DNA from 4 places in the Arthrobacter sp. B0316-1-20 genome. Region 1 is predicted to be linked to each of the others. Evidence: riboswitches for the same ligand, from Rfam matches in the RefSeq annotation. Region 1 holds a riboswitch; each other region holds the start of a gene.

Region 1 (3,720 bases):
TTCAGGTCGGCGTGGTCGATCGTGCCGTCGTGCGCGGTGGCCACGACGACGACCTTCAGGCCCGCCAGCACCGCGGACGCGGCGTTGGTGCCGTGTGCGGAAGCAGGGATCAGGCAGACATCGCGCTGGTCATCGCCGTTGGCCAGGTGGTAACGGCGGATGGCCAGCAGGCCGGCGTACTCGCCTTGCGATCCGGCGTTCGGCTGGATGGAGACGCCGGCGTAGCCGGTGATCTCGGACAGCCGGGCCTCCAGGTCGGCGATCAGTTCCCGCCAGCCCACGGTCTGGTGATCCGGAGCGAAGGGGTGGATGGAGGCGAACTCCGGCCAGCTGATGGATTCCATCTCCGCCGTCGCGTTCAGCTTCATGGTGCAGGAGCCCAGCGGAATCATGGTCCGGTCCAGCGCCAGGTCGCGGTCGGACAGGCGGCGCAGGTAGCGGAGCATCTGCGTCTCGGACCGGTGCATGTGGAAGACAGGGTGGGTCAGGTACGCGGAGGTGCGTTCGACGTCAGACTTCAGCTCGAAACCGGGGGTCGCCGAGGCGGCCGCCCGGACCTTGGCCTCAGCGTCGTCGACACCGAAGGCTCCGGCAACCGCGGCCAGGTGTGCCGCCGTCGTGGTTTCGTCGCAGGAGATGCCCACCTGGTCCGCGTCGATGCTGCGCAGGTTGATGCCCTTGGCCTCGGCGGCCTTGATGACCTCGCCCGCACGGCCCGGGACGCGGACGGTGAGGGTGTCGAAGAAGTGCTCCGAGGCGAGCTCCAAGCCGGCGCCCGTGAGGACGGAGGCCAGGGTGCGGGCGTGGCCGCTGGTCCGCTGCGCGATGGCCTTCAGGCCCTCCGGGCCGTGGTAGACGGCGTACATGCTGGAAACGATCGCCAGCAGGGCCTGGGCCGTGCAGATGTTGGACGTGGCCTTTTCGCGGCGGATGTGCTGTTCGCGTGTCTGCAGGGCCAGACGGTAGGCGGCAGTACCGGCGGAGTCCTTGGAGACGCCGACCAGCCGGCCCGGCAGCGAGCGCTCCAGGCCCGTGCGCACGGCCATGTAGGCAGCGTGCGGGCCACCGTAGAACAGCGGCACGCCGAAGCGCTGGGAGTTGCCGACGGCGATATCGGCGCCCTGGTCGCCGGGCGGGGTGATGAGAGTGAGGGCCAGCAGGTCGGCAGCGACCGTCACCATGGCACCGCGGGCCTTCGCGGCCTTGATCACCGCAGCGTGGCTGCCGACGTTGCCGGAGGCACCCGGCTGCTGCAGCACGATGCCGACGATGTCCCCTTCGGGCAGTCCGGCGGACAGGTCCACAACCTCAACCTCGAAGTCCAGTGCCTTGGCCCGGCCCTTAACGACTGCAATGGTCTGCGGCAGCACGTCCTGGTCCAGGACGACTTTGCCGTCCTGGTGCGCCTTGTTGACGCGGCGCATCAGCAGCACGGCCTCGGCCACGGCGGTGGCTTCATCCAGCATGGAGGCGTTGGCGATCGGCAGTGCCGTCAGGTCCTCGACCATGGTCTGGAAGTTGAGCAGGGCCTCGAGCCGGCCCTGCGAGATTTCGGGCTGGTAGGGGGTGTAGGCGGTGTACCAGGCCGGAGACTCCAGGACATTGCGCAGGATGACCGGCGGGGTCACGGTGTCGTAGTAGCCCTGGCCAATCATCTGGACGGCCACGGTGTTCTTCGCAGCGAGCGCACGCAGGTCCGCAAGGACTTCCATTTCGCTGCGGGCGGGCGGCAGGTTCAGCGGCGCGCTCTGGCGGATGTCCGCCGGAACGGCGGTGTCGACAAGCTGGTCCACGCTGGCGTAGCCCAGCTGCTTGAGCATCGTCTCCGCGTCATTGCTGCGGGCGCCGATGTGGCGGTCGACGAAGGCTGTTTCTGTTGATTGAACCGTCATGGGGGAACTCCAGGGTATTCCGGCGTCCAGGGACGCCAATCGGATCGAGTTCCTCCCCGCTCTGTATTGGACCTGAGAGATTCCGCGCCACCTGTTTCCACAGGTTCGGCGCTTGCACCGTCGGTGAGTCCGGCGAGCTGGCCGCCTGACTGCTTTCCAGAGTTGCCTTGCCGCAGCGGTACAGGGGCCTGAGAGATTCCTGGGGAGGATTTGCTCCTACGGCGCCTGCTGATCGGATTGAGCATCAGCAGGACTCTCCCGCCGCGGTTCAGAGGCATGTTCAATTATGGGTGATGCGACTCACAACTATACGCCGGAGCCTATCCTTGAGCAAGATTCTACATGGCGCCCCCTGCTTCGCCCATACCGTCCGCAACGTCAACCAAATTGACTTTCGCTCGTGAGCCGACTCACACTGAATTTCAGGTGCGCTGAGGCGGAACAAGGACGACATGCCCGGTCCTTACGATTAGCACCACCGCGCGCCCATCGATCCGATGACAGAAAGAAGTCCGATGTCCAACCGCCCCATTCCGCCCGACGCCGAAGCCGCGGTTCCCGGGGAGGGCCACTCCCACTTGGTCACTTTCAACGAGCAGCACCAGGGCGAGCCCCACCTCGAACGCCAGCTCGCCAACCGCCACATCCAGCTGATCGCGATCGGCGGCGCCATCGGCACCGGCCTGTTCATGGGTTCGGGCAAGACGATTTCACTGGCCGGTCCGTCGGTCATCTTCGTCTACATGATCATCGGCTTCATGCTCTTCTTCGTCATGCGGGCCATGGGCGAAATCCTGCTGTCCAACCTGAATTACAAGTCCTTCAGCGACTTCGCCGCGGACCTGCTGGGGCCCTGGGCCGGGTTCTTCACCGGCTGGACCTACTGGTTCTGCTGGATTGTCACCGGCATCGCGGACGTGATCGCCATCGCCGGCTATGTGGCCTTCTGGTGGCCGGACCTCCAGCTCTGGATCCCCGCGCTGGCCGCCATCCTGCTGCTGCTGGGGCTCAACCTGCCCACGGTCAAGGCCTTCGGTGAAACCGAATTCTGGTTCGCCCTGATCAAGATCATCGCCATCGTTGGCCTCATCGTGGTCGGCCTGGTATTCATCATCACCGGCTTCACCGCCCCGAACGGCTCCGAGGCCACCTTCGCTAACCTCTGGAACGACGGCGGCATGTTCCCGACCGGCCCGATGGGCTTTATCGCCGGATTCCAGATCGCCGTATTCGCCTTCGTGGGCATCGAACTGGTGGGCACTACCGCGGCGGAGGCCAAGGATCCGGAAAAGAACCTTCCCAAGGCCATCAATTCCATTCCGATCCGTGTGATGCTGTTCTACGTGGTCGCGCTGACGGTGATTGTTTCTGTGACGCCGTGGCGGGAATTCTCGGCGGACCGCAGCCCCTTCGTGGGCATGTTCGCCCTCGCAGGGCTGGCCATCGCCGCCGGCGTGATCAACTTCGTGGTCCTCACTTCCGCGGCATCCAGCGCGAATTCGGGGATATATTCCACCTCGCGCATGGTATTCGGCCTGGCGCATGAAGGCGACGCCCCCAAGACCTTCGGCCGCCTGTCCCCGCGCCGGGTGCCGCGCAACGCGCTGGTCTTCTCCTGCACCTTCCTGCTGGCCGGCGTCGTGCTGCTGTATGCCGGCGAATCGATCATCGCGGCCTTCACGCTGGTCACCACCATCTCCGCACTGCTGTTCATGTTCGTCTGGACCATCATCCTGGTCAGCTACATCGTCTACCGGAAGCGCCGCCCGCACTTGCATGCCGCATCAAAGTTCAAGATGCCCGGCGGCATTGCCATGTGCGCCGTCGT
Region 2 (5,024 bases), on a different contig from region 1:
TCGCGCATCGTGATGATGACTTCGTCCAGCGAGACGCGGTGCGTGCCGTCTCCCCAGAGCGCCATCTTGGCCGCGTTCACGGCTTTGGCGGCGCCGATGGCGTTGCGCTCGATGCAGGGGATCTGCACCAGGCCGCCGATCGGGTCGCAGGTCAGCCCCAGGTTGTGCTCCATGGCGATCTCGGCGGCGTTTTCCACCTGCGCGGGACTGCCGCCCATCACCTCGGCCAGTCCCGCTGCGGCCATGGAGGACGCGGAGCCCACCTCGCCCTGGCAGCCGACCTCGGCGCCGGAGATGGAGGCCTGCTCCTTGTAGAGGACCCCGACGGCGGCGGCAGCCAGCAGGAACTTCACGATGACGTCTTCCTTGTCCGCCTGCGTCGCCTTGTCCATGCCCGGCGCGTAGTGCGTGGCGTAGAACATGACCGCGGGGATGATGCCGGCCGCCCCGTTGGTCGGTGCGGTGACGACGCGGCCGCCCGAGGCGTTCTCCTCGTTCACGGCCAGGGCCACCAGGTTGACCCATTCCTGCCAGTACTTGGGGTCCCGGTCCTTGTCTTCCTTGCGCAGCCGCTCATGCCAGGCCGGGGCCCGGCGTCGGACGTTCAGCCCGCCGGGCAGGACACCTTCGCGCTTGATGGCGGAGTCCTTGCATTCCTCCATCACCTGCCAGATGTGGATCAGGCCGGCACGGATCTCCGCCTCGGAGCGCGAGGCCTTCTCGTTGAGCATCATGATGTCGCTGATGCCCAGGCCGGTGTTGCGGCAGTGTTCGAGCAGTACCGCCGCCGTCCGGAAGGGGTAGGGGAGCGTCGCCTGGGCGGCATCCGGCTCCCGGGCCGCCGCTTCTTCCTCGCCGTCGCGGACCACGAAGCCGCCGCCCACGGAAAAGAACGTCGCCTCGTGAAGGACCGCGCCGGCGTCGTCGGTCACCTGGAATTTCATCCCGTTGGTGTGCCGGGGCAGCACGGTGAGCGGATGCTGCACCATGTCCTCGACCCGGTAGGCCAGGACCCGCCCGGCCGAGCCTTCGACCCGCGCGCACAACTGCAACTCGCCGGTCGAGGCCATCTCCGCCAGGCGGGATTCGACGTCGTCGGGCAGGATCTGCTCGGGCTGGAAACCTTCCAGCCCGAGCATCACCGCCGTGAACGTGCCGTGGCCGCGGCCGGTGGCCGCGAGGGATCCGTACAGGTCCACCCGCAGTCCGGCGACCCGGTCCAGCACACCCGTTGACATCAGTTCCCCGGCAAAGACCGCGGCCGCCCGCATCGGACCGACGGTGTGCGAACTGGACGGACCGATGCCCACGGTAAAGAGGTCGAAGACGCCGACGGCCATGATGCTCCTCAGCGCCCTTCGGTGGGCGTGGAAACCGGTGCCAGGTCCGGGTAGAGCGGATGCGCCTGGGCCAGCGCCTCCACCCGGTCCTTCAGGCCGGACAGGGCATTGGCCGGCCCGGCGATGAGGGCCTCGGCAATGATGTCCGCGACCTCGCGGAACGCCTCGTCGCCGAAGCCGCGGGTGGCCAGCGCCGGCGTGCCGATGCGCAGGCCGGAGGTGACCATGGGCGGCCGCGGGTCGAACGGCACCGCGTTGCGGTTCACCGTGATGTCGATGGCGGCCAGAAGGTCCTCGCCCTGCTGGCCGTCCAGCTCCGAATTGCGCAGGTCAACCAGGACCAGGTGCACGTCCGTGCCGCCGGTCAGCACCGTGATGCCCTTCTCCGCAACGTCCTGCTGCGACAGCCGCTCGGCCAGGATCCGTGCGCCCGCCAGCGTACGCTGCTGGCGGTCGGCGAATTCCTCGGAGGCGGCAACCTTGAACGCCACGGCCTTGCCCGCGATGACATGTTCGAGCGGCCCGCCCTGCTGGCCGGGGAACACCGCGGAATTGATCTTCTTGGCGATGTCCGCCTCGTTGGTCAGGATGATGCCGCCGCGCGGACCCGCCAGCGTCTTGTGCGTGGTGGACGTGACCACGTGGGCGTGCGGCACCGGGCTGGCGTGCAGGCCGGCGGCCACCAGGCCGGCGATGTGTGCCATGTCCACCATCAGGTACGCCCCGACGTCGTCGGCGATCCGGCGGAATTCCGCGAAGTCGAGCTCGCGCGGGTAGGCGGACCAGCCGGCGATGATCAGCTGCGGCTGGTGCTCGTGCGCCAGCCGCTCCACCTCGGCCATGTCGACCCGGTGGTCCTCCTCGGAGACGCCATAGGCGGCCACGTTGTAGAGCCTGCCGGAGAAGTTGATCTTCATGCCGTGGGTCAGGTGTCCGCCGTGGGCCAGGTTCAGTCCCAGGATGGTGTCGCCGGGCTTGATCAGGGCGTGCATTACCGAGGCGTTGGCCTGCGCGCCGGAGTGCGGCTGGACGTTGGCGAAGCCGGCGCCGAACAGATCCTTGACCCGGTCGATGGCCAGCTGCTCGATCACGTCGACGTGCTCGCAGCCGCCGTAGTACCGGCGCCCCGGGTAACCCTCGGCGTATTTGTTGGTTAGCACCGAGCCCTGGGCCTGCATGACGGCGACGGGGGTGTGGTTCTCGGAGGCGATCATTTCCAGCCCGGACTGTTGGCGGCGCAGCTCGTTGTCGATCTGGGCGGCAATTTCCGGATCGAGGACACCCAGGTCCGCGTTCAGGCTGGTGCTGGCGACCGCCGTCATTGCCGCGCTCACGCTACTTCACCACCGTTGGCGGAGGCGTACTCCTCGGCGGAAAGCAGCGGGCCCTCCTCCGACACCTGGACGGTGAACAGCCAGCCGGCACCGTAGGGGTCATCGTTGATCACGGCGGGGTCGGCCACGGCGTCGCCGTTGACTTCGATGACCTCACCGGTCACCGGGGAGTAGAGGTCCGAAACGGATTTGGTGGACTCGATTTCACCGCAGGTCTCGCCGGCCGTCACGACGGTACCGACCTCGGGGAGATCCACGTACACGATGTCGCCCAGCGCCTCGGTTGCCACGGCAGAAACGCCGATCCTGGACGGGCCGGAACCGTCGGCGGCCACCCACTCGTGCTCCGCGGAGTATCGTAGTTCGGCGTTGACTTTGCTCACTGTGATGCCTTTCTTAAACACGCTTTTTGTTGAGGAGATGAGAGGAGGTCGCCTCGGCCCCTGTAGTGCACCCGTTTTGTTCGCCTTGACGCTTCGGGGCGGAAGCACGTGCGGACGGCGATCATGGCTTCGCTGAAGCGGTCGCTGGTCGCCAGATCCCCGGACTCCTTGGCTCGAGGATCAGGGCGCGGGCACCGGGAACGACGGGGCGGGAATTAAGGTGGGGCCAGGGCCGGCAACCAAGTCTTTGAGCGATGGCTGCGGAGGACGCGCCGCTGCAGGTCAGAAGTCATGAGGAACTCCAAGATTGGGCCGGCCCGAGGGCTCGGCTGGGATTGGGTTCCTCCCCGCTCTGTATTTGACCTGAGAGATTCCGCGGAGTGTGTTCCGCTTGCACCGTCGGTGAGCCAGGCTGCTGCCTGGCTGCTTTCCAGAGTTGCCTAGCCGCGGCGGTACATGGGCCTGAGAGATTCCTGGGGAGGATTTGCTCCTACGGCGCCTGCCCGGATGGTGTGCGGAGAGGACTCTCCCGCCACGGTTCGAAAGGCATTCAGTTGTGGGTGATTCGCCTCACACCCTACACACAGTGCCGGTAAGAGCCCAAATTCACGCCGCCAAACATCGGGCCCCGTTGCCGCTCCAGGGTTGCGCCGGCCGCCAATTCAAGGTCGCGTCCCGCCGGCCGCCGCTCTCCGAAGGTCCAGCCGGCAGTCACTCGCCGTCCCCGCACATCCAGGGCCGCGTCCGCCTCTGCGCGTGCGGCCGAACGTCGGCGCCTACACAATGAATGGATTCATCAGTATGCTTTGCGTTGATGTCGTCGAGAGGAAGGCTGATGACCGAGGCGCCGGTACCGCCGGGCCGTTGACAAGAATCGACAGGTTTCGACAACGGGTTGGAACGAATGGCGCTTTGCGCCGGAGACGGAGATTTTGATGAGCAACGACATGGGACGCACGCCGCTATCGCCGGAGGAACTCGAATCCCAGTCCGGGACCGCGCTGCCGGACAAGGAAGTCGCGTCCATCCTGGATCTGAATGCCGATCTCGACCTGGCCATCGATGCGGCCGCGCCGATCGACCTGGCCGTCGCGGCGAACGCCAACGTGGCGGCCCCCATCGATGCCGCCGCCTCGGCCAACCTCCTCTCGTCCGGCTCCACGGCGCAGGCCCTGTCCGACCAGGGGGTCATCATCAATCAGGGCATCACCGCCGACGCGACCGCCGAGTCGACCCAGGACAGCACCATCGACCAGGGCAATGACACCCTGGAGGACACCGGGGCAACGGCCGGTTCCGCTGCCGGGACGGGCGCCGCCGTCGGCGATTCCGGCCTTGCCCAGGGCGCCACCGGGCAGGAGGAAACTGCTCCGGCGCTGCTGCCGGACGGGACCCTGCCGGACGGCACCCTGCCCGACACCGGATCCGTCACGGAAGGCCTCGGGTCGACCCTCGACGGGAACCTGCTCAACGTCAACGTCGATCTGGCCGCGGACGCCGATATCGCCGCCCCGATCAACGGCGCCGTGGCCGCCAACGCCAACGTTGCCGCGCCGATCGACGCCGCGGTGGCGGCGAATATCGGCTCGATCGACAGCAACGCCGTCGCGGTGGCGCAGCAGGACGCCATCATCAACCAGCAGATTGACGGCAGCGCCCAGGCCAGCGCCGGCCAGCAGTCCGACCTCGAACAATAGTCCCTGAATGAGCATCAGTCCGAGCCGGCCGCCGGCCACGAGTGACCCGCTGCCCGGCGGCCGGTCGGCTGCCCCTTTGATTGACGTCCCGGCGCTGGCCGACGGCGTGCAGCTCCTCGGACCTGCACGGGGATCCGGCTACCGGGAGCCGCCCGCGCTGGTCCGGCGCGCGGACGGCCAGACGCTCCAGCTCACCCCGCTCCTGTATGCCATTCTGGAGGGCGTCGACGGCTCCCGGAGCCTCGACCAGATTGCCGAGCACGCCGGTGA
Region 3 (5,024 bases), on a different contig from region 1:
TACTTCATCTCCCGCACGGTGGCGTGCTGGGCCGCCGGCACCAACTGGAGCAGGATCTCCACCGACTTGGGGCCCTGGACGGCCACCAGCGAGGTGTTGGCCGTGTCGTCCTCCACGGCGACATCGAAGCCCTTCGCCCGCGCCGCCAGTTCCGCGGCGACCGTCGGGGCGTTGCCGGCATTGGGCACCACCAGGTAGCGGTCCCCGTCCTGGGTCGCAGGACGCCGGTAAATGATCAGGTCGTCGATGATCCCGCCGTCGGCGTTGCAGATCAGCGAATACTTGGCCCGGCCCTCGGCGACCGCGGAGAGCTTGCCGACCAGGGCGTAGTCCAGGAACTTTCCGGCTTCCGGGCCGGTGACCCAGACTTCGCCCATGTGCGAGAGGTCGAAAAGCCCGGCGCTGTTGCGCACGGCTTTGTGTTCGGCCAGTTCGCTGCTGTACTTCAGCGGCATCATCCAGCCGCCGAAGTCGGTGAAGGAAGCACCCAGCCGCTCGTGTTCCTCGTAGAGCGCGGTGTGCCGGGGCGTGGTGGTGGTCTCGGTAGTCAAAGGGTGCAGACCTTTCCTAGTTCTCGAAAGCTTCGGGCGGCGGGCAGCTGCAGATCAGGTGGCGGTCGCCGGCGGCGCCGTCGATCCGTCCGACCGGAGCGAAGTACTTGTCCACCTGCAGGCCAGGCACCGGGAAGGCGGCCTGTTCGCGGGTGTAGGGACGGTCCCAGTCGGAGCTGACCACGGCGGCGGTGGTGTGCGGAGCCAGCCGCAGCGGGCTGTTCTCCAACGGGAAGTCGCCGTTGAGCACCTGGTCGATTTCGCCGCGGATGGAAATCATCGCGTCGATGAACCGCTCGATCTCTTCCAGGTCCTCGGACTCGGTGGGTTCCACCATCAGGGTGCCGGCCACCGGGAAGGACAGCGTGGGTGCGTGGAAGCCGTAGTCGATCAGGCGCTTGGCCACGTCTTCAGCGGTCACGCCCGACCGGGCGGTCAGTTCGCGCAGGTCCAGGATGCATTCGTGCGCCACCAGCCCGTCGTTGCCGGTGTAGAGCACCGGGAAGTGCTCGTCCAGCCGCTTGGCAACGTAGTTGGCCGCCAGCAGTGCGCTCTTGGTTGCTTCGGTCAGCCCTTCGGCGCCCATCATGGCCACGTAGGCCCAGGAGATCGGCAGCACGCCGGCCGAGCCGTACTCGGTGGCGGAGACCGGCACGCCCTTGCCCTCGTGTTCGGCCAGCGCGGCGTTGCCGGGCAGGAACGGCACCAGGTGCTCGGCCACGGCCACCGGTCCGACGCCGGGGCCGCCGCCGCCGTGCGGGATGCAGAAGGTCTTGTGCAGGTTCAGGTGCGAGACGTCGCCGCCGAACTTGCCCGGCTGGGCCAGCCCGACCAGCGCGTTGAGGTTGGCGCCGTCGATGTAGACCTGGCCGCCGGCCGCATGCACCGCGTCGCAGACGTCGCGCACGTCGGCGTCGTACACCCCATGCGTGGACGGGTAGGTGATCATGATGGCGGAGAGCGCGTCGGCGTGCTGGTCGATCTTGGCGCGCAGGTCGGCGTGGTCGATGGTGCCGTCCGGTGCGGTGGCGACCACCACCACCTTCATGCCGGCCAGCACGGCCGACGCCGCGTTGGTGCCGTGCGCCGAGGCGGGGATCAGGCAGACGTCGCGCTGGTCGTCACCGTTGGCCAGGTGGTAGCGGCGGATGGCGAGCAGGCCGGCGTATTCGCCCTGCGAGCCGGCGTTGGGCTGGATGGAGACACCCGCGTAGCCGGTGATCGCGGCGAGGCGTTCCTCCAGGTCGGCGATCAGTTCGCGCCAGCCGGCCGTCTGGCTGGCGGGAGCGAACGGGTGGATGGAGGCGAATTCCGGCCAGGTCATCGCTTCCATTTCCGCCGTGGCATTCAGCTTCATGGTGCAGGAGCCCAGCGGGATCATGGTCCGGTCCAGCGCCAGGTCGCGGTCGGACAGCCGGCGCAGGTAGCGCAGCATCCGGGTCTCGGAGCGGTAGCTGTGGAACACCGGGTGGTCCAGGTAGGACGAGCTGCGCAGCAGGTCTTCCGGCAGCTCGAAGCGCGGCCCGGCAGCGGACTCGGCGGTCCTGCCGGCCGCGCCCTCCACGCCGAACGCCTCCGCAACCAAGGCGAGGTGCTCCGCCGTCGTTGTTTCATCGGTGGAAATGCCCACCTGGTCGGCGTCGACGTGGCGCAGGTTCACGCCCTTGGCCTCGGCGGCCGCGACGATCTCCGCGGCCTTGCCCGGCGCCTTCACCGTGAGCGTGTCAAAGAACTGGTCGGCGGCCAGGCTGAAGCCGGCGCCGGTGAGCACCCCGGCGAGGGTGCGGGCGGCCTGGTTGGCGTGCTGCGCGATTGCCTTCAGCCCCTCGGGACCGTGGTAAACCGCGTACATGCTGGCCACCACGGCGAGCAGCGCCTGCGCGGTGCAGATGTTGGAGGTGGCCTTCTCGCGGCGGATGTGCTGCTCGCGGGTCTGCAGCGCCAGACGGTAGGCGGGGCGGCCGGCGTCGTCCTTGGACACACCCACCAGGCGGCCGGGCAGCGAGCGCTCAAGTCCCTTGCGCACCGCCATGTAGGCGGCATGCGGGCCGCCGAAGAACAGCGGGACGCCGAAACGCTGGGTATTGCCGACGGCGATGTCCGCCCCCTGCTCGCCCGGCGGCGTGATCAGGGTCAGGGCCAGCAGGTCCGCGGCCACGGTGACCATGGCGCCGCGTTCCTTGGCCTGCGCGATCACCGGAGCATGGTCGAAGACGCGGCCGGAGGCTCCCGGCTGCTGCAGCACGATGCCGGAAATATCGCCCTCGGGCAGCCCGGCGGAAAGGTCGGCCACCTCAACCTCGAAGTCCAGAGCCTTGGCCCGGCCCTTGACGACGGCGATGGTCTGCGGCAGCAGGTCCGCGTCCAGCACGGTCTTGCCGGCGGCCTTGGCCTTGTTGGAGCGGCGCATCAGCAGCACGGCTTCGGCCACCGCGGTGGCTTCGTCCAGCAGCGAGGCGTTGGCGATCGGCAGCGCGGTCAGGTCCTGCACCATGGTCTGGAAGTTCAGCAGCGCCTCCAGCCGGCCCTGCGAGATTTCCGGCTGGTACGGGGTGTAGGCGGTGTACCAGGCCGGGTCCTCCACCACATTGCGGCGGATCACTGGCGGAGTGATGGTGTCGAAGTAGCCTTGGCCGATCATCTGCACGGCCATCACGTTCTTGGCAGCCAGGGCCCGCAGGTCGCCCAGAACCTGAGCTTCGCTGCGCGCCTCGGGCAGGGCAAGCGGCTCCTGCTGGCGGATGTCTGCGGGCACCGCAGCATCCACGAGATCGTCGACACTTGCATAGCCCAACTGCTTAAGCATGGCTTCCGCGTCGTTCCGGCGCGGGCCAATGTGGCGGTCTGCGAAGGAAGTGCTGCCGGGCCGGGTGGCGAGGTTGGCTTTAGCCGTCATTGAGGAACTCCAGTTAATCTCCGCCATGGGGTGGCCATGCCGGTAGTGAAGGGTTCCTCCCCGCTCTGTGGCTGAACCTGAGAGATTCCGCAGGACGGCACGGGGGCCGGTTCCTGCTTGCACCGTCGGTGAGCCGGTCCACGAACGGTCCGGCTGCTTTCCAGAGTTGCCTCTCCGCGGCGGTACAGGGGCCTGAGAGATTCCTGGGGAGGTATTGCTCCTACGGCGCCTGCTGACCTAGTGCTCAGCAGGACTCTCCCGCCGCATGTCGAAGGCTGTATGCAGTTGTTTCTAACTCCTTGAATGGTAGTCCAGCCGCCCCCGGGCAACAAGGTGGTGACGGCTCCTAGACTTCCCCGCGGGCGAGCATGCCCTTCACATACGCGGCTTGGCCGATGTGTTCCATGCAGTCGTCCATCACGCTCACCAGCCGGACGCCCAGCTTCACGTGCGGATCCCACCGGGTGTCGACAATCCGGTCCAGATCGTCCTCGGTGAGTCCGGCCAGGTAGGCCAGCGTGCCGGCATGCACGTCGTCGTAATAGTCGCGGAGCAAGTCGGCCGATTCCACCCGGACCGCCGCCACTTGTTCGGGCGTGTGGCCGAAACCATGGTCCTTCTCGGCCAGCGGCAGGTCGAAGCGCTCAGACCAGCCGGCAAGCCAGTACTGCTGGGTGCCGGCGACATCGGCTATGTGGTCGTCCTGGATGCGGGTCAGGTGCCAGACCAGCCAGCCGATCGAGTTGCTGTCGCCGCCCGGTTGGGCAGCCAGCTGGTCGGCGTCCAGGCCTTCCAGCACATGGTGGACGCGTTCCTGGATCCGCCCGTAGGCATCGGCCAGCAGGTCATTGAACTTCATGGCGCCTCCTCGTAGCGGACTCTGCCGTCAGCCTACCGGCGCCCGGCTGGCCGCGGAACGGGCCGCCGCTTCAGTTCCGGACCGAGTCCTCCAGATACCGGGGGCGTCCCACAATGACCAGGCCGACCGCCAGGAGAAGCAGGGCGGCGCCCAACAAACCGAAGGAAGCACCCCAGCCGCCGCTGACGTCGCGCAGCAGCCCGAAGGCCAGCGGACCGGCGCAGGCGACGGTGTAGCCGATCCCTTGCGCGAACCCGGACAGCGCTCCGGCGCCGGCGGTGGTTCGGGTCCGGAGGTTGACCAACAGCAGGGCCAGGGCGAAGGTGCCCTGCCCCAAGCCGGCCAAGGTGATCCAGAGCCAGGTACCGAACGACGGCGAGAGCAGCAGGCCGGCGTACCCGGCCGCGTAGAAGCCGATGAAGAGCAGGCCCAGGCCCAGCGGATTGCGCAACCGCGCCGCGATCAGCGGCACCAGCAGGCTGGTCGGCAGGGCCAGGATGGCGTAGTAGGCCAGCATGGTGCCGGCCATCGGCGGCAACATCCCGCTGTCCACCAGCAACGGCGGCAGCCAGGTGAACATGGCAAAGGTATTGGACGAGGTCCCGGCGAAAACCAGGGCCAAACCCCAGGCGAGCGGCGATCGCCAGACGCGCACCGCCGTCGTGCTGGTGGTGGTGGCTGCGGCACCGGGCGCGGGACCGGCTGGACCCGCGCCGCC
Region 4 (5,024 bases), on a different contig from region 1:
AGGTGGGAGACGTCGCCGCCGAACTTGCCCGGCTGCGCGAGTCCTACCAGCGCGTTGAGGTTGGCCCCGTCGATGTACACCTGCCCGCCGGCGGCATGGACCGCCTCGCAGACGTCGCGCACGTCCGCGTCGTACACGCCGTGCGTTGACGGATAGGTGATCATGATGGCCGAAAGCGAGTCGGCGTTCTGGTCGATCTTCGCGCGCAGGTCGGCGTGGTCGATGGTGCCGTCCGGTGCCGTGGCGACCACGACAACCTTCATGCCGGCCAGCACGGCCGAGGCGGCGTTGGTGCCGTGCGCGGAGGCGGGGATCAGGCAGACGTCGCGCTGGTCGTCGCCGTTGGCCAAGTGGTAGCGGCGGATGGCGAGCAGGCCGGCGTATTCGCCCTGCGAACCGGCGTTGGGCTGGATGGAGACGCCGGCGTAGCCGGTGATCGCCGCGAGTCGTTCCTCCAGATCGGTGATCAGCTCGCGCCAGCCGGCGGTCTGGCTGGCCGGGGCGAACGGGTGGATGGACGCGAATTCCGGCCAGGTCATCGCCTCCATTTCCGCCGTCGCATTCAGCTTCATGGTGCACGAGCCCAGCGGGATCATGGTCCGGTCCAGGGCCAGGTCTCGGTCAGACAGCCGGCGCAGGTAGCGCAGCATCTGGGTCTCGGAGCGATGGCTGTGGAACACCGGATGGTCCAGGTAGGAGGAGCTGCGCAGCAGCTCCTCCGGCAGCTCGAAGCCGGCGTTCCCGGCCGTTTCGGCGGTCTTGCCGGCGGCGTCCTCCACGCCGAAGGCCTCCGCGACCAGGGCGAGGTGCTCCGCCGTCGTCGTTTCATCGGCGGAAATGCCGACGTGGTCGGCGTCGATGCGGCGCAGGTTCACGCCCTTGGCCTCGGCGGCGGCGGCGATCTCGGCGGCCTTGCCCGGAGCCTTCACCGTGAGGGTGTCGAAGAACCGGTCTGCCGCCAGCGCATACCCGGCGCCGGTGAGCACGCCTGCCAGCGTGCGGGCGGCCTCATTGGCGTGCTGCGCGATCGCCTTCAGGCCCTCGGGGCCGTGGTAGACGGCGTACATGCTGGCCACGACGGCCAGCAGTGCCTGCGCGGTGCAGATGTTGGAGGTGGCCTTCTCGCGGCGGATGTGCTGCTCGCGGGTCTGCAGCGCCAGGCGGTAGGCGGGGCGGCCGGCGTCGTCCTTCGAGACCCCCACCAGGCGGCCGGGCAAGGAACGCTCCAGCCCCTTGCGGACGGCCATGTAGGCGGCGTGCGGGCCGCCGAAGAAGAGCGGCACGCCAAAACGCTGGGTGTTGCCGACGGCGATGTCCGCGCCCTGCTCGCCCGGCGGCGTGATCAGGGTCAGCGCCAGCAGGTCGGCGGCCACGGTGACCAAGGCGCCGCGCTCCTTGGCCTGCGCGATGACCGGAGCCTGGTCAAACACCCGGCCGGAGGCTCCCGGCTGCTGCAGCACGATGCCCGAGATGTCGCCGTCCGGCAGGCCGGCGGAGAGGTCGGCAACCTCTACGTCGAAGTCCAGCGCCTCGGCCCGGCCCTTAACGACGGCGATGGTCTGCGGCAGCAGGTCCGCGTCCAGCACGGTCTTGCCGGCGGACTTGGACTTGTTGGACCGGCGCATCAACAGCACGGCTTCGGCCACTGCGGTGGCTTCGTCCAGCAGGGAGGCGTTGGCGATCGGCAGCGCGGTGAGGTCCTGGACCATGGTCTGGAAGTTCAGCAGCGCCTCCAGCCGGCCCTGCGAAATTTCCGGCTGGTACGGGGTGTAGGCGGTGTACCAGGCCGGGTCTTCCACCACGTTGCGGCGGATCACCGGCGGCGTGATGGTGTCGTAGTAGCCCTGGCCGATCATCTGCACGGCCGTCACGTTCTTCGCGGCGAGGGCGCGCAGGTCCCCCAGGACCTGGGACTCGCTGCGGGCGGCGGGCAGCGCCAGCGGTTCCTGCTGGCGGATGTCGGCGGGCACGGCCGCGTCCACCAGCTCGTCGATGCTGCCGTAGCCCAACTGCTTGAGCATGGTTTCCGCGTCGTTCCGGCGCGGACCGATGTGTCGGTCGGTGAAGGAGGCGCTGCCGGGCCGGGTAGCGCTGGTGGACTTAGCCGTCATGTGAGGAACTCCAGTTATCCCCGGCTGGGCTGACCATGCCGGTAGTGAAGGGTTCCTCCCCACTCTGTGACTGAACCTGAGAGATTCCGCAGGCTGTGGCCCAAGGGGCCGCCTCCTGCTTGCACCGTCGGTGAGCCGGTCCTGAACGGTCCGGCTGCTTTCCAGAGTTGCCTCTTCGCGGCGGTACAGGGGCCTGAGAGATTCCTGGGGAGGTATTGCTCCTACGGCGCCTGCTGACTGGTACCCAGCAGGACTCTCCCGCCGCATGTCGAAGGCTGTATGCAGTTGTACTGACTCCTTGAATGGTAGTCCAGCGGCTGGCGCGCAACAAGGCGGCGACGCCCGACGGCGCGGCTTGCGGCCGCCGCGGGGGCGCCGGAACCCGCGTGGCCGCCGCTAGGCATCGGTGCGCGAGAGCATGCCCTTCACGTAGGCGGCCTGTCCGACGTGCTCCAGGCAGTCGTCCAGGACGCTGACCAGCCGCACCCCCAGGCTGACGTGCGGGTCCCACCGGGTGTCCACGATCCGGTCCAGGTCATCCTCGCTCAGTCCGGCCAGATACTCCAGGGTGCCGGCATGGACGTCGTCGTAGTAGCCGCGCAGCAGGTCGGCCGATTCGACCCGGACGGCCGCCACCTGCTGCGACGTGTGGCCGTAGCCATGGTCCTTCCGGGGCAGCGGCAGGTCGAACCGCTCCGCCCAGCCGGTCAGCCAGTACTGGTCCGTGCCGGCGACATCGGCAATATGGTCGTCCTGGATGCGCGTCAGATGCCAGATAAGCCAGGCAATCGAGTTGCTGTCACCGCCGGGCCGGGCGGCCAGTTGTCCGGCGTCCAGCCCGTCCAGCACGGAGTGGACGCGCTCCTGGATCCTGCCGTAGGCATCTGCGAGCAGGTCGTTGAACTTCATGGCGCCTCCCGCCGGTCGACTGTGGCGCCAGCTTACCGGCCGGGGCCACGGCGAGGAATGCGTGCCTGCCCGCAGGCGCGGGGACGCTCACGCAGCCGCGCATCCGTCGCCCGGACCGCCTGCCTCAGCGGTCAACTGTAATCGGCCGTGATGGTTCGATCCCGGCCATTGAGCCGCATTGTCCCTCCGTAGGGCACGATCCATTGCGGACGGGTATGGCCGAACGGGACTCCGATGCAGACGACGGCCGGGTCGTTGTAGCGCTTTATCTCGGCGAGGACTGCATCGCGTTGCGCGGCGCGGAGCCGGGCACGCTCCTCCGCTGGCGGGACGGTACCGTGACTGCTCACCGGAGGCCGGGCGACGAGCACTCCTTCCACCGCCGAGAGGACGCCCCGTTCCCCCAATGCCCGGACCCATCTCTTGACCCACGCTGCCGGAGGCAACTCCTCACTGGTTTCAACAATCAGGATCGACCCCTCGAGGGCTCCCAGGGGCGGCAGCCGATCGGCCATGGCCAGCTGATCGATGACTTCCAGGCACCCGCCCCAGGTGCGGCCGGTCGCTTCCCGCTCGGGCCCCGCCCACGTCCACGGCTGCGTGGGTTCCCGTTCACCGAAGTTGACAAGGGCTTGTGGCGTCAGCCAGTCCGGCCCGAAGTCCTCGGACTCGCCTGGGTCAACAATCTCCAGCTCACCGCCCTTAAAGAGCGCTGCCTTCAGCGACGCGAGGTGCTGGTCGTCAATGTGCGGCCCGGCTCCGAGGTGCACCTGGGTCGAGCCCCCGTAGTAGCCTGCTATCCCGACCGACCACAGCCAGTTCAAGAGGTTCGTGTTGTCGCTGTAGCCCATGAAGATCTTGGGGTTCGCGGCGGCGAGACCGGCGTCCAGATGGGGAATGAGGGCTACCTGGTCGTCGCCGCCGATGGTCGCGAGGATGGCCCGGATGGCCGGGTCGGACAAAGCGGCGTGCAGGTCCGCGGCGCGTTCCGCGGCGGAAGCGCCAAGCTTCCGGGTCGTCGGGTATTCCACAGGGACCAGTCCCGTTTCGGCGCTGAGTCGACGCATCGCCTGCTCGTGGACATCCGGCGCGAACCCGGGGGCAGCAAAGGACGGGGAGAGAATCGCGACCCGGTCACCGGGCTCAAGCTTGGGCGGGGACACAAGGGCATGGCTCGGCATTTCCCCATCCAACCACGCGCTGTGCCTCAGCGGCCGCTATCCATCCCGGGCCGAATCCTCCAGATAGCGGGGCCGGCCCACGATGACCAGGCCCACCGCCAGGATGAGCAAGGCACCGCCCAGCAGGCCGAAGGAAGCACCCCAGCCGCCGCTGGCCTCGCGCAGCAGCCCGAACATCAGCGGGCCGGCGCAGGCGACCGTGTAGCCGATGCCTTGCGCGAACCCGGAGAGCAGCCCCGCGCCGGCCGTGGTGCGGGTCCTGAGGTTCACCAGCAGCAGGCCCAGCGCAAAGGTGCCCTGGCCGAGCCCCGCCAGGGTGATCCACAACCAGGTGCCGAACGAGGGTGACAGCAGCAGCCCGGCGTATCCGGCCGTGTAAAAGCCGATGAACAGCAGGCCCAGGCCCAGGGGATTGCGCAGCCGCCCCGCGATCAGCGGCACCAACAGACTGGTGGGCAGGCCCAGGATGGCGTAGTAGGCCAGCATGGTGCCCGCCGTCGGGGGCAGCATCCCGCTGTCCACCAGCAACGGCGGCAACCACGTGAACATGGCAAACGTGTTCGACAAGGTCCCGGCGAACACCAGGGCCAGGCCCCAGGCGACCGACGAGCGCCAGACGCGGACCGACGTCGTCCCGACGGAACCGGCCTCAGCTCCCGCTGCGGGCTCCGAGGCTTCCGCAACGGGCGGCCCGTCGGCTCCTGCGGGGCCGGCCGCAGGGCCGGGGACGGTCACCGCCCCGGGGCCGGCAGCGCCGGGGCCGGCCCCCGTACCGAGACTCACGGCAGGCCCGGAACCGGCCGGCTGCCGGGCGCTGCCCTCA

What was found. Region 1 has a riboswitch for glycine ahead of gcvP (aminomethyl-transferring glycine dehydrogenase). Riboswitches for the same ligand answer to the same signal wherever they lie in the genome.
Region 2: it holds a riboswitch for glycine, as region 1 does, so the genes downstream of both, gcvH (glycine cleavage system protein GcvH) here and gcvP (aminomethyl-transferring glycine dehydrogenase) in region 1, are expected to answer to the same signal.
Region 3: it holds a riboswitch for glycine, as region 1 does, so the genes downstream of both, gcvP (aminomethyl-transferring glycine dehydrogenase) here and gcvP (aminomethyl-transferring glycine dehydrogenase) in region 1, are expected to answer to the same signal.
Region 4: it holds a riboswitch for glycine, as region 1 does, so the genes downstream of both, gcvP (aminomethyl-transferring glycine dehydrogenase) here and gcvP (aminomethyl-transferring glycine dehydrogenase) in region 1, are expected to answer to the same signal.

The regions. Positions count from the first base shown of each region.
Region 1 is NZ_JBNHHC010000170.1:9-3,728, reverse strand. It holds partial or broken gene gcvP (aminomethyl-transferring glycine dehydrogenase) at 1-1,892, opposite strand, end outside; glycine riboswitch at 1,944-2,057, opposite strand; glycine riboswitch at 2,059-2,163, opposite strand; partial or broken gene cycA (D-serine/D-alanine/glycine transporter) at 2,408-3,720, shown strand, end outside.
Region 2 is NZ_JBNHHC010000014.1:6,520-11,543, forward strand. It holds gene AC5RW2_RS21905 (L-serine ammonia-lyase) at 1-1,340, opposite strand, end outside; gene glyA (serine hydroxymethyltransferase) at 1,349-2,662, opposite strand; gene gcvH (glycine cleavage system protein GcvH) at 2,671-3,057, opposite strand; glycine riboswitch at 3,498-3,599, opposite strand; gene AC5RW2_RS21920 (peptidoglycan-binding protein) at 3,993-4,754, shown strand; gene AC5RW2_RS21925 (zinc metalloprotease) at 4,762-5,024, shown strand, end outside.
Region 3 is NZ_JBNHHC010000005.1:130,560-135,583, reverse strand. It holds gene gcvT (glycine cleavage system aminomethyltransferase GcvT) at 1-551, opposite strand, end outside; gene gcvP (aminomethyl-transferring glycine dehydrogenase) at 568-3,447, opposite strand; glycine riboswitch at 3,503-3,617, opposite strand; glycine riboswitch at 3,618-3,718, opposite strand; gene AC5RW2_RS10130 (mycothiol transferase) at 3,794-4,306, opposite strand; gene AC5RW2_RS10125 (MFS transporter) at 4,377-5,024, opposite strand, start outside.
Region 4 is NZ_JBNHHC010000006.1:104,844-109,867, reverse strand. It holds gene gcvP (aminomethyl-transferring glycine dehydrogenase) at 1-2,111, opposite strand, end outside; glycine riboswitch at 2,283-2,382, opposite strand; gene AC5RW2_RS11870 (mycothiol transferase) at 2,508-3,020, opposite strand; gene AC5RW2_RS11865 (S66 family peptidase) at 3,152-4,201, opposite strand; gene AC5RW2_RS11860 (MFS transporter) at 4,238-5,024, opposite strand, start outside.